One region of the Klebsiella sp. I138 genome, then DNA from elsewhere that is predicted to be linked to it. Evidence: predicted binding sites of a transcription regulator. Region 1 holds the regulator's gene; each other region holds the start of a gene.
The links. Region 1 encodes sigma-54, which starts transcription at its own class of promoters, with help from an activator protein. Its sites were predicted from a motif close to GTTGGCACANNTTTCGCTNT; they were not measured.
Positions count from the first base shown of each region.

Region 2: a site for sigma-54 is predicted at 1,883-1,902, ahead of norV (anaerobic nitric oxide reductase flavorubredoxin). Genes of this name have one in related genera too.
Region 3: a site for sigma-54 is predicted at 1,696-1,715, ahead of glnA (glutamate--ammonia ligase). Genes of this name have one in related genera too.
Region 4: a site for sigma-54 is predicted at 1,566-1,585, ahead of hydN (electron transport protein HydN). Genes of this name have one in related genera too.

Region 1 covers NZ_CP180447.1:4,712,794-4,715,942, reverse strand. Annotated here, with positions in the region: gene lptA (lipopolysaccharide ABC transporter substrate-binding protein LptA) at 1-472, shown strand, start outside; gene lptB (LPS export ABC transporter ATP-binding protein) at 479-1,204, shown strand; gene rpoN (RNA polymerase factor sigma-54) at 1,252-2,685, shown strand; gene hpf (ribosome hibernation promoting factor) at 2,708-2,995, shown strand; gene ptsN (PTS IIA-like nitrogen regulatory protein PtsN) at 3,068-3,149, shown strand, end outside.
Region 2 covers NZ_CP180447.1:5,336,478-5,339,626, reverse strand. Annotated here, with positions in the region: gene gutQ (arabinose-5-phosphate isomerase GutQ) at 1-253, shown strand, start outside; gene norR (nitric oxide reductase transcriptional regulator NorR) at 216-1,760, opposite strand; gene norV (anaerobic nitric oxide reductase flavorubredoxin) at 1,948-3,149, shown strand, end outside.
Region 3 covers NZ_CP180447.1:4,074,575-4,077,723, reverse strand. Annotated here, with positions in the region: gene glnL (nitrogen regulation protein NR(II)) at 1-11, opposite strand, end outside; gene glnA (glutamate--ammonia ligase) at 199-1,608, opposite strand; gene typA (ribosome-dependent GTPase TypA) at 1,988-3,149, shown strand, end outside.
Region 4 covers NZ_CP180447.1:5,329,557-5,332,705, forward strand. Annotated here, with positions in the region: gene ascF (PTS cellobiose/arbutin/salicin transporter subunit IIBC) at 1-193, opposite strand, end outside; gene ACMYSK_RS24955 (LacI family DNA-binding transcriptional regulator) at 461-1,474, shown strand; gene hydN (electron transport protein HydN) at 1,622-2,149, shown strand; gene hypF (carbamoyltransferase HypF) at 2,162-3,149, shown strand, end outside.

The sequences.
Region 1 (3,149 bases):
GCTGGCAAAAACCGGCGACACCGATCAGCCGATTCACATCGAATCCGATCAGCAGTCGCTGGATATGCAAGGTAATGTTGTCACCTTCACCGGTAATGTCGTCGTCACCCAGGGCACCATTAAAATCAACGCTGATAAGGTTGTGGTGACCCGCCCTGGTGGTGAAAAAGGCAAAGAGGTGATCGACGGTTTCGGTAATCCTGCAACCTTCTACCAGATGCAGGACAACGGCAAACCGGTGAAAGGCCGTGCCGAGAAAATGCACTATGAACTGCAGAACGATTTTGTCGTGCTGACCGGGAATGCACACCTCGACCAGCTCGACAGCAACATCCAGGGCGACAAAATCACCTATCTGGTGAAAGAGCAGAAAATGCAGGCGTTCAGCAATAAAGGCGGGCGCGTGACGACGGTTCTGGTTCCTTCGCAGCTGCAAGACAAAAGTGCCAACCAGCAAAAGAAGGGTAACTAATTCGTTATGGCAACATTAACCGCAAAAAACCTCGCCAAAGCATATAAAGGCCGCCGCGTGGTGGAAGATGTCAGTCTGACCGTGAACTCCGGCGAGATTGTTGGTCTGCTTGGCCCAAACGGGGCCGGTAAAACCACAACCTTCTACATGGTCGTCGGCATTGTGCCGCGCGACGCTGGCAACATCATCATCGATGATGAAGATATCAGCCTGCTGCCGCTGCATGCCCGTGCGCGTCGTGGGATCGGCTATCTGCCCCAGGAAGCGTCCATTTTCCGCCGTCTGAGCGTATACGACAACCTGATGGCCGTTTTGCAGATTCGTGACGATCTCAGCACTGAACAACGTGAAGATCGCGCGAAAGAGCTGATGGAAGAGTTTCACATCGAGCATCTGCGCGACAGCCTGGGACAGGCGCTTTCCGGTGGTGAACGCCGCCGTGTCGAAATCGCCCGTGCGCTGGCCGCCAACCCGAAATTCATTCTGCTGGATGAACCCTTCGCCGGCGTTGACCCCATTTCAGTTATTGATATCAAACGGATCATCGAGCATCTGCGTGACAGCGGCCTTGGCGTGCTGATCACTGACCATAACGTCAGGGAAACGCTGGCCGTTTGCGAACGTGCCTATATCGTCAGCCAGGGCCACCTGATAGCTCACGGAACCCCGCAGGAAATCCTTGAAGACGAGCAGGTTAAGCGCGTGTATCTTGGGGAAGACTTCAGACTCTGATAGGGTAGAGGTTACAGACGTTTTAGCCGGAGATATTAGCCCTGAATATGAAGCAAGGTTTGCAATTAAGGCTAAGCCAACAGCTTGCCATGACGCCACAACTGCAGCAGGCCATCCGCTTGCTGCAGCTGTCCACGTTAGAACTCCAGCAGGAACTCCAGCAGGCGCTGGAGAGTAATCCGCTGCTTGAGCAAACCGATCTTCACGATGAGGTAGAAACCAAAGAGATCGAGGACCGCGAGTCGCTGGATAGCGTCGACGCTCTGGAAAAAAAAGAGATGCCGGAAGAGCTGCCGCTCGACGCCAGCTGGGATGAAATCTACACCGCCGGCACACCGTCAGGCAACGGCGTGGATTACCAGGACGACGAGCTGCCAGTTTATCAAGGCGAAACGACACAAAGTCTGCAGGATTACCTGATGTGGCAGGTCGAGCTGACGCCGTTTACCGATACCGATCGCGCGATTGCCACGTCGATTGTCGATGCCGTGGATGATACCGGCTACCTCACCGTTCGAGTGGAAGATATTGTCGAGAGCATCGACGATGACGAAATCGGCCTCGAAGAAGTTGAAGCGGTACTCAAGCGGATCCAGCGTTTTGATCCGGTCGGCGTAGCGGCAAAAGATCTACGCGACTGTCTGCTGGTCCAGCTTTCACAATACGCCAAAGAGACGCCGTGGCTGGAAGAAGCCCGACTGATCATCAGCGATCATCTCGATCTACTCGCCAACCACGATTTCCGCTCCCTGATGCGCGTCACCCGGCTCAAAGAAGAGGTGCTGAAAGAAGCGGTTAATCTGATCCAGTCCCTCGACCCGCGTCCGGGCCAGTCGATCCAGACCAGCGAACCGGAATACGTCATTCCTGACGTACTGGTGCGTAAAGTCAGCGATCGCTGGGTTGTCGAACTGAACTCAGACAGCATCCCGCGCCTGAAAATCAACCAGCATTACGCGGCCATGGGTAACAGCTCGCGTAATGACGCAGACAGCCAGTTTATCCGCAGCAACCTGCAAGAAGCCCGCTGGTTAATCAAGAGCCTGGAAAGCCGAAACGACACGCTGCTGCGCGTCAGCCGCTGCATCGTCGAACAGCAGCAAGCCTTTTTCGATCGGGGTGAAGAGTTTATGAAACCGATGGTACTGGCGGATATCGCCCAGGCCGTCGAAATGCATGAATCGACTATTTCACGTGTTACCACCCAAAAATATCTGCACAGTCCACGCGGTATTTTTGAGCTGAAATATTTCTTTTCCAGCCATGTTAATACGGAAGGCGGCGGCGAAGCATCGTCGACGGCTATTCGTGCGCTGGTGAAGAAGTTAATCGCCGCGGAGAATCCGGCGAAGCCGTTGAGTGACAGTAAGCTGACCACCATCCTGTCTGAACAGGGTATCATGGTGGCACGCCGTACCGTCGCTAAGTACCGAGAGTCTTTATCCATTCCGCCGTCTAACCAGCGTAAACAACTGGTCTGACACAACCGATAAGGAAGACACTATGCAGCTCAACATTACAGGACACAACGTCGAGATAACCCCTGCACTGCGCGACTTCGTCAACGCGAAGTTCGGCAAACTGGAACAGTTTTTCGACAGGATCAACCAGGTCTATATTGTGTTAAAAGTAGAGAAGGTGACGCAAATCGCGGATGCCAATCTGCATGTCAACGGTGGCGAAATCCATGCCAGTGCGGAAGGGCAGGATATGTATGCCGCCATCGATGGTCTTATCGATAAGCTGGCAAGACAGTTAACAAAACATAAAGATAAACTAAAACAACACTAATTGTCCGGGCGCCGCCCTTGCCTGCCACCGGCTCTCATTGGTGACAGGCAAAGGGCGCGCTCAGGTGAAATTATGATGAACAACGATTCGGCTCTACAACTGAGCAATGTCCTTAACCAGGAATGTACCCGCAGTCAGGTCCACTGCCAGAGCA
Region 2 (3,149 bases), 620 kb from region 1:
ACAAAACCGCGTGCAGGGCGTTTTCACCGACGGCGACCTGCGTCGCTGGCTGGTCGGCGGCGGCACGCTGAACGATGCCGTTAACCAGGCGATGACCCCCAACGGCGTCACGCTGCAGGCGGAAAGCCGTGCAGTTGAAGCTAAAGAGCGCCTGATGAAGCACAAAATCAGCGCCGCGCCGGTGGTCGATGAAAACGGTGTTCTGGTGGGTGCGATTAACCTGCAGAACTTTTATCAGGCCGGGATCCTTTAAGCCCCAGACGCTTTGCCAGCCGGTGCAGGTTGGCAACGTCGAGTTCTAACGCGCGGGCCGCAGCCGCCCAGTTGCGCTGGTTATCCGCTAGCGCACGGGCAATGGCCTCCCGCTGAAATTCCTCGGTCGCCGCGCGCAGGTTGATCGTCTGCTGCGGCGCGACCGGCATCGCGGCAGGCAGGCCCGGCGCATCAGTGGCAAACTGAAAATGCGGCGGATCCAGCCGCACTTCGTCGCCCGCCTGCGTCGCCCGCGCCAGCACCACCGCACGATGAATCGCATGCTCCAGCTCGCGCACGTTGCCAGGCCACGACCAGCCGCGTAGCCTTGCCCGCGCGGCATCGCTCAGCACCACCTGCGCCAGCCCCATTCGCGAACGGCACTGTTCACAGAAATACCCGGCCAGCAGCACCACGTCATCGTCACGGTCACGCAGCGCCGGCACCGAGAGCGGAAAAACGCTCAGGCGGTGATAGAGATCGGCGCGAAAACGCCCCTCGATCACCTCCTGGCGCAGATCGCGATTGGTCGCCGCCAGCACCCGAACATCAACCCGCAGGCTACGATCGTCGCCCACGCGCTGGATATCGCCATACTGCAATACGCGCAGCAGCTTGGCCTGTAGCGCCAGCGACAGCTCCCCTATTTCATCAAGAAATAAGGTGCCGTTATCAGCCATTTCAAACTTGCCGCTGCGGTTGCTGATGGCCCCGGTAAACGCCCCTTTCACATGCCCGAACAGTTCGCTTTCCGCCACGCTCTCAGGCAGCGCCGCACAGTTCAGATAGATTAGCGGGTTAGCCGCCCGCGATGAGCCCTGATGGACCGCTTTTGCCACCAGCTCTTTGCCAGTACCGGTCTCGCCGCTAATCAGGACGTTTAAATCCGATGCGGCAACGATATCGATCTCTTTTTTCAGCTGCAGCATCGGCGTCGACAGGCCAATAATCTCCTGGCGGTCGGGAGGCGTATAGCTCGCACTGGTCTCCGGCAACACGTTCTGATTTTCGAGACGGGCAATGAGCAGCGCGTTGTTCAGCGCCCCCGCCACCAGGGCCGCAATCAGGCGTAGCTCCTCATCGCTGAAGCTATCGAAACGGTCGGCATCCATTCCATCGAGGGTCAGCGCACCAATCAGAGTCTGTCCGGCAAACAGCGGCAGCCCCACGCAGGCGTGGACCTTGAGGCTTTCCTGGCCGGGAATCAGTCCATCATAGGGGTCAGGCAAATCGCTGTCTGCCGGAAAGCGCACGACATCACCCGCACGGGCGATTGCCTCCAGTCGCGGATGTCCTGCCAGCGCGAAGCGTCGCCCCAGCACATCCTGAGCCAGCCCGTCGATCGCCAGCGGCACAAACTGATGCGCGTCATAGCGCAGCAGCGCCGAGGCGTCACACCCCAACAGCTGTCGCAGGGTGGCTATCAAACGCGAAAATCGATCGGCATGGCCAATATCGCTTTGTAAATCAATGGCGATTTTCGCCAGGACTTCTACGGAAAAGCTCATCGTGGTCTCATTGTCTTTTTGACAGTAGTCAGTGTCATAACGACTATTTTAACCGTTGTCATTTTGACATCAATCAGTTTATGAAAAAACACAAAATACATTACAAATCAACAAATTAAAAAGTTGGCACGTAACTTGATATAAGCAATCCATCTTATTTGAAGACGCTGAATTAATTGAGGTTGCTATGTCTATTCTGGTTAAAAATAACATTCATTGGGTTGGCCAACGTGACTGGGAAGTCCGTGATTTTCACGGTACCGAATATAAAACGCTGCGCGGCAGCAGCTATAACAGCTATCTCATCCGCGAAGAAAAAAATGTCCTGATTGACACCGTCGATCATAAATTCAGCCGCGAGTTCGTGCAGAACCTGCGTAGCGAAATCGATCTCGCCGATATTGACTACATCGTGATAAACCATGCGGAAGAAGACCATGCCGGTGCGCTGACCGAACTGATGAACAGTATCCCGGACACCCCAATTTACTGCACCGCGAACGCCATTGACTCCATTACCGGTCACCACCATCACCCGGAGTGGAATTTCAACGTGGTGAAAACCGGCGACAGTCTGGATCTCGGCAACGGCAAACAGCTTATTTTTGTGGAAACGCCGATGCTGCACTGGCCGGACAGCATGATGACCTACATGACCGGGGACGCGGTACTGTTCAGTAACGATGCCTTCGGTCAGCACTACTGCGACGAACACCTGTTCAATGACGAAGTGGATCAGACCGAGCTGTTCGAGCAGTGCCAGCGCTACTACGCCAACATTCTGACACCCTTCAGCCGTCTGGTGACGCCGAAAATTACCGAAATCCTCGGTTTTAACCTGCCGGTTGAGATGATTGCCACCTCCCACGGCGTGGTCTGGCGCGACAACCCGACGCAAATCGTCGAAATGTATCTGAAATGGGCCGCGGACTATCAGGAAGACCGCATCACGCTCTTCTACGACACCATGTCGAACAATACTCGCATGATGGCCGATGCTATCGCCCAGGGAATTACCGAGGTGGACCCGCGCGTGGCGGTGAAAATCTTCAACGTGGCCCGCAGCGATAAAAATGAAATCCTGACCAACGTGTTCCGCTCCAAAGGCGTGCTGGTCGGCACTTCGACCATGAATAACGTGATGATGCCGAAAATTGCTGGCCTGGTGGAAGAGATGACCGGTCTGCGCTTTCGGAACAAGCGGGCCAGCGCCTTCGGCTCTCACGGCTGGAGCGGTGGCGCAGTCGATCGTTTGTCCACCCGCTTACAGGATGCCGGTTTTGAAATGTCGCTGAGCCTGAAGGCCAAATGGCGCCCGGACTTCGATGCGCTGGAATTGTGTCGCGAACACGGCCGCGAAATTGCTCGTCAGTGGGCCCTCTCCCCGCT
Region 3 (3,149 bases), 640 kb from region 1:
CCTGTTGCCATCTGACAGTCTCCTGAAAAGAGTGCACCATTTTAGTGCATTATAGCTTTTTATGAATAAAAAGCGCATGAGATCAGCATGTTGGTGGAGAAAAAAGCCCATCCTGAGATGGGCTGAAAGTTTCCACGGCAACAAAATATCCCTGGTATCCCACGCCACAACACGGAATACCGAGGATTTACAGCAAAATCAGACGCTGTAGTACAGCTCGAACTCAACCGGGTGCGGAGTCATGCGTACGCGGTCGTTTTCTTCAATACGCAGGGCGATGTAGGCATCGATAGCGTCGTTGGTGAATACGCCGCCAGCCGTCAGGAACTCACGGTCAGCGTCCAGCGCGTTCAGTGCTTCTTCCAGAGAGCCTGCAACCTGTGGGATCTCTTTCGCTTCTTCCGGCGGCAGATCGTACAGGTTTTTGTCCATCGCTTCGCCCGGATGGATTTTGTTCTTGATACCGTCAAGGCCAGCCATCAGCAGTGCTGCGAAGCACAGGTACGGGTTAGCCGCCGGGTCCGGGAAGCGCACTTCGATACGGCGTGCTTTCGGAGAGGTGACCACCGGGATACGGATGGAAGCTGAACGGTTACGGGCAGAGTAGGCCAGCATAACCGGTGCTTCGTAACCCGGGACCAGACGCTTGTAGGAGTTGGTCGTCGGGTTCGCCAGGGCGTTGATCGCTTTAGCGTGCTTGATGACGCCGCCGATGTAGAACAGCGCTTGTTCAGACAGGCCTGCATACTTGTCGCCAGAGAACAGGTTGACACCGTTCTTGGACAGAGACATGTGGCAGTGCATGCCGGAACCGTTATCACCAAACATAGGTTTTGGCATGAAGGTCGCCGTTTTGCCGAAGCGGTGAGCGACGTTATGCACGACATATTTGTAGATCTGAATTTCGTCCGCTTTTTTGGTCATGGTGTTGAAGCGGGTAGCGATTTCGTTCTGACCTGCGGTGGCCACTTCGTGGTGGTGAGCTTCAACAACCAGGCCCATTTCTTCCATGATCATACACATGGTAGAACGGATGTCCTGAGAGGAATCGACCGGCGGAACCGGGAAGTAACCGCCTTTCACGCCCGGACGGTGACCTTTGTTACCACCTTCATATTTGGTGGAAGAGTTCCATGCGCCTTCGATATCATCGATAGCAACGTGGGAACCAGAGATAGACGCGCCAAAACGGATATCGTCAAACAGGAAGAACTCTGGCTCTGGCCCGAACAGTACGGTGTCTGCCAGACCGGTAGAGCGCAGATACTCTTCAGCGCGTTTGGCGATGGAGCGCGGGTCACGGTCGTAGCCCTGCAGCGTGCCTGGTTCCAGGATATCGCAGCGGATGATCAGCGTTGGTTCTTCAAAGAACGGGTCGATCAGCGCGGTGGTCGCATCCGGCATCAGAACCATGTCAGATTCGTTAATACCTTTCCAGCCACCAATCGAGGAGCCATCAAACATTTTGCCTTCTTCGAAGAATTCGGCATTTACCTGATGAGAAGGAATTGTGACGTGCTGTTCTTTACCTTTGGTATCGGTGAAGCGCAGGTCGACAAACTTCACTTCATGCTCGTTCAGCATCGTCAAAACGTGTTCAGCGGACATACTTAAACTCTCCCGGATTGGTCATTGTCGTCGTGGTAACGAAAACTTTTTAACTGCTTAATGTGGCGTTGTTGCCTTAAAAAATATAAAGCGAAATCTGTGCCAACTTTTAAATTGCCCCCAAAAGGCGTTATCATGCACTCCATCGTGCAAAAGGGCTGCACCATCATGAATGCATTGCACCAATATAGTGCATTTATGTGAACGTCGTGCACTTATTTGGTGCAATTTACCTTTAATAACCCTTTTAACGCTCCGTGAAAGCGATCACAAAGAAACTCTGCAATACTTGTTTGTGGAGGATGTTTGTGATCCTGTTTTGTACTGCGATTAATCCGTGTACAATAACGCGCTATTTCTAAATGCCTGAGGCAAAGTTGTGATCGAAAATTTGCGTAATATCGCCATCATCGCGCACGTTGACCATGGTAAAACTACCCTGGTTGATAAGCTGCTGCAGCAATCCGGTACGTTCGATGCGCGTGCCGAAACTCAAGAGCGAGTGATGGACTCCAACGATTTGGAGAAAGAGCGTGGGATTACCATCCTCGCGAAAAACACCGCTATCAAATGGAATGATTACCGTATCAACATCGTTGATACCCCTGGGCACGCCGACTTCGGAGGTGAAGTTGAGCGTGTAATGTCCATGGTTGATTCCGTTCTGTTGGTCGTTGACGCAATGGATGGCCCAATGCCGCAGACGCGCTTCGTAACCAAGAAGGCATTTGCTCATGGCCTGAAGCCAATCGTGGTCATCAACAAGGTTGACCGTCCGGGCGCACGCCCTGACTGGGTCGTCGATCAGGTATTTGACCTGTTCGTTAACCTTGATGCGACTGATGAGCAGCTGGACTTCCCGATCGTTTACGCTTCTGCGCTGAACGGTATCGCGGGTCTGGATCATGAAGATATGGCTGATGATATGACTCCGCTGTATCAGACCATCGTCGATCGCGTACCGGCTCCGAACGTGGACCTGGATGGCCCGCTGCAGATGCAGATCTCCCAGCTGGATTACAACAACTACGTTGGCGTAATTGGCATCGGCCGCATCAAACGCGGCAAAGTGAAGCCAAACCAGCAGGTCACTATCGTTGATAGCGAAGGCAAAACCCGTAACGGTAAAGTCGGTAAAGTTCTGACCCATCTGGGTCTGGAGCGTATCGACAGTGACATCGCAGAAGCAGGCGATATCATCGCGATCACCGGTCTGGGCGAACTGAACATCTCTGACACCATCTGCGATCCGCAGAATGTTGAAGCGCTGCCGGCGCTGTCAGTCGATGAGCCGACCGTATCCATGTTCTTCTGCGTTAACACCTCTCCGTTCTGTGGTAAAGAAGGTAAGTACGTTACCTCCCGTCAGATTCTTGACCGTCTGAACAAAGAACTGGTGCATAACGTGGCGCTGCGCGTTGAAGAAACTCCGGATGCTGATGCATTCCGCGTTTCTGGTCGTGGCGAACTGCACCTGTCTGTTCTGATCGAAAACATGCGTCGTGAAGGTTTCGAAATGGCGGTTTCCCGTCCGAAAGTTA
Region 4 (3,149 bases), 620 kb from region 1:
CCTGGCACTGGTTGTCGCTGCGAACCACGCCGAGTACGCCTTTCAGGCTTTTCAGCGCCGCGCTGTCCACCTGCGTATCATCTTTGACGACAAAACGCAGACGGGTCATGCAGTGGGTGACTGCCGTGATGTTATCCACCCCGCCTGCTGCCGTCAGAATTTGCTTTGCCAGGGCTGCGTAATTTTTCGACATCGGATTTTATCCTGTTTAATCAATAGGGTACTGGCTTGTTATCGCACCAAAATATCGTGCGCTATCAGGGATACGTAGGAAACCGGTTCCACAAAATCATGATGAGTTTCATTGATTGGTACAAGATTTAAAAAAAATCAGTTTTCAGTTTTGTGATTTTGATCGCTATGTAAAGCCGAAAAGAATCTGCATTGCGCGTGAGTCGACGCTGTAAAACGGCGGGGCGTGCAGTACACTGCGGGCATCTTTTGCAACAGGAAGAACAACATGGCAACGATGCTGGAGGTGGCGAAACGCGCGGGTGTCTCGAAGGCGACCGTTTCCCGGGTGCTGTCGGGCAACGGCTATGTCAGCCAGGAAACGAAAGATCGCGTCTTCCAGGCCGTGGCGGAAAGCGGCTACCGGCCCAATCTGCTGGCGCGGAATCTGGCCACTAAAAAGAGCCAGACGCTGGGGCTGGTGGTGACCAACACCCTCTATCACGGGGTGTACTTTAGCGAGCTGCTGTTTCACGTTGCGCGGATGACGGAAGACAAGGGCCGACAGCTGATTCTGGCCGATGGTAAGCACAGCGCGGAAGAGGAGCGCGAGGCGATCCAGTACCTGCTCGACCTGCGCTGCGATGCCATTATCATCTATCCGCGTTTTCTTAGCGTTGATGAGATGGACGAGATCGTTGAAAACCAGCCGCAGCCGATTATGGTGCTCAACCGCCGCCTGCGACGTAACGCCAGTCACTGCGTCTGGTCCGATCAAAAAGCGTCGGCATTTATGGCGGTAGAAAAACTGATTATTCGCGGCCATCGCGATATTGCGTTTATTACCGGCTCGCTGGATTCGCCGACCGGTATTGAACGCCTTTCTGGCTACAAAGATGCGCTGACGAAACACGGCATTCCCCTGAATAACAAGCTGATTGTTGAAGGGAAATGGACGCCAGAAACCGGTGCAGCCGGTGTCGAAACGCTGCGCCAGCGCAATGCCTGCTACAGTGCACTGGTGGCGAGCAATGACGACATGGCGATTGGCGCGATGAAGCAGCTACATCAGCAGGGGGTCCGGGTTCCGGAGCAGGTTTCGGTCATCGGTTTCGATGATATCGTGCTGGCGCCGTATATGGTCCCTGCGCTCTCCAGCGTCAAAATACCGGTGACAGAAATGATCAAAGAGAGCATTAACCGGCTGATCTTTATGCTCGACGGCGGCGATTTAAAATACCAGCAGGCCTTCCCCGGCGAGCTGCTTGAACGTGATTCCATAGCCCCGGGACCGTTCGCCTGACGTCGTCATCTGTCATCGTCAGATGTGACGATGACAGAATCGATTCCCTGCCTGCATCTCATAAATTTCCTTTATTATCAGTATAATAAAAGTTGGAACGTATTATGCATACTCCGCCGCGTAACCTTCTTACTGCTGGAGAAATGGATGAACCGTTTCATTATTGCCGACGCGAGCAAATGCATTGGCTGCCGCACCTGTGAAGTGGCCTGCGTGGTCTCTCATCAGGAACATCAGGACTGCGCCGCGCTGACGCCAAAAACTTTCTTACCGCGCATCCATGTGATCAAAGGCGTTAACGTCTCGACGGCGACCGCCTGCCGCCAGTGTGAAGACGCGCCGTGTGCTAACGTCTGCCCGAACGGCGCTATCAGCCGGGATAAGGGTTTTATTCACGTTATGCAGGAGCGCTGCATCGGCTGTAAAACCTGCGTTGTAGCCTGCCCGTACGGCGCAATGGAAGTGGTTGTGCGCCCGGTGATTCGCCATAGCGGCGCGGGGCTGAACGTGATGGCGGAAAAAGCGGAAGCCAATAAATGCGATCTTTGCCATCACCGCGAAGAGGGCCCCGCCTGTATGGAGGCCTGCCCGACTCACGCGCTGATCTGCGTCGACCGCAATAAGCTCGAGCAGATGAATATCGAAAAACGGCGTCGTACGGCGCTGGCCTGGTAAGGCGACAGCACAATGAACGGGGTGCAGATTCGCATTCGCGGTAAGGTACAGGGGGTGGGCTTTCGCCCCTTTGTCTGGCAGCTGGCGCAGCAGTCAGCCCGCTGTGGCGACGTGTGTAACGACGGTGACGGCGTACTGGTGCGTCTGCTGGGCGATGAAGCGCAATTTCTCGCTGCGCTGGCGCGCCATTGCCCGCCGCTGGCGCGCATCGACAGTGTGGAAACGCAGCCGTTTCACTGGCACACGCGGCCACAGAATTTCGCTATTCGCGAAAGCGGCGGCGGGAATATGCGTACTCAGATTGTCCCCGATGCGGCCACCTGCCCGGCGTGCCTGGCGGAGATGAATAATCCGCAGGAGCGGCGTTATCGCTACCCGTTTATTAACTGCACCCACTGCGGTCCGCGTTTCACCATCATTCGCGCGATGCCCTATGACCGGCCCTTTACCTCGATGGCCCCTTTTTCACTCTGTCCACGCTGTGAGACCGAGTATCGCCACCCCGGAGACCGACGCTTTCATGCTCAACCGGTGGCCTGTGCCGACTGCGGCCCACGTCTGGAATGGCGTACTGAAGGGGAAGTACTGTTCGGAGAGGCGGCCTTGCAGGCGGCTATTCGCCAGTTGCAAGGCGGACTGATTGTCGCAATGAAGGGCGTGGGCGGTTTTCACCTGGTGTGTGACGCCGGGAATCCGTGTGCGGTGGCGCTGCTGCGCGCACGCAAACATCGTCCGGCAAAGCCGCTGGCGGTGATGTTACCGGCGGCGGATAGTCTGCCGGAAGAGGCGCAGGCTTTACTGGGTTCACCCGCTGCGCCCATCGTATTGATAACAAAATCACAGGTCGATGGCCTGTGTCCGGATATCGCGCCAGCGCTGAATGAAGTGGGGGTGATGCTGCCATCTAATCCATTGCAGCATCTGGTTTTGCAGGCGCTGGCGCGACCTTTAGTGATGACCTCCGGCAACCTGAGCGGGCGACCTCCGGCAATAACCAATG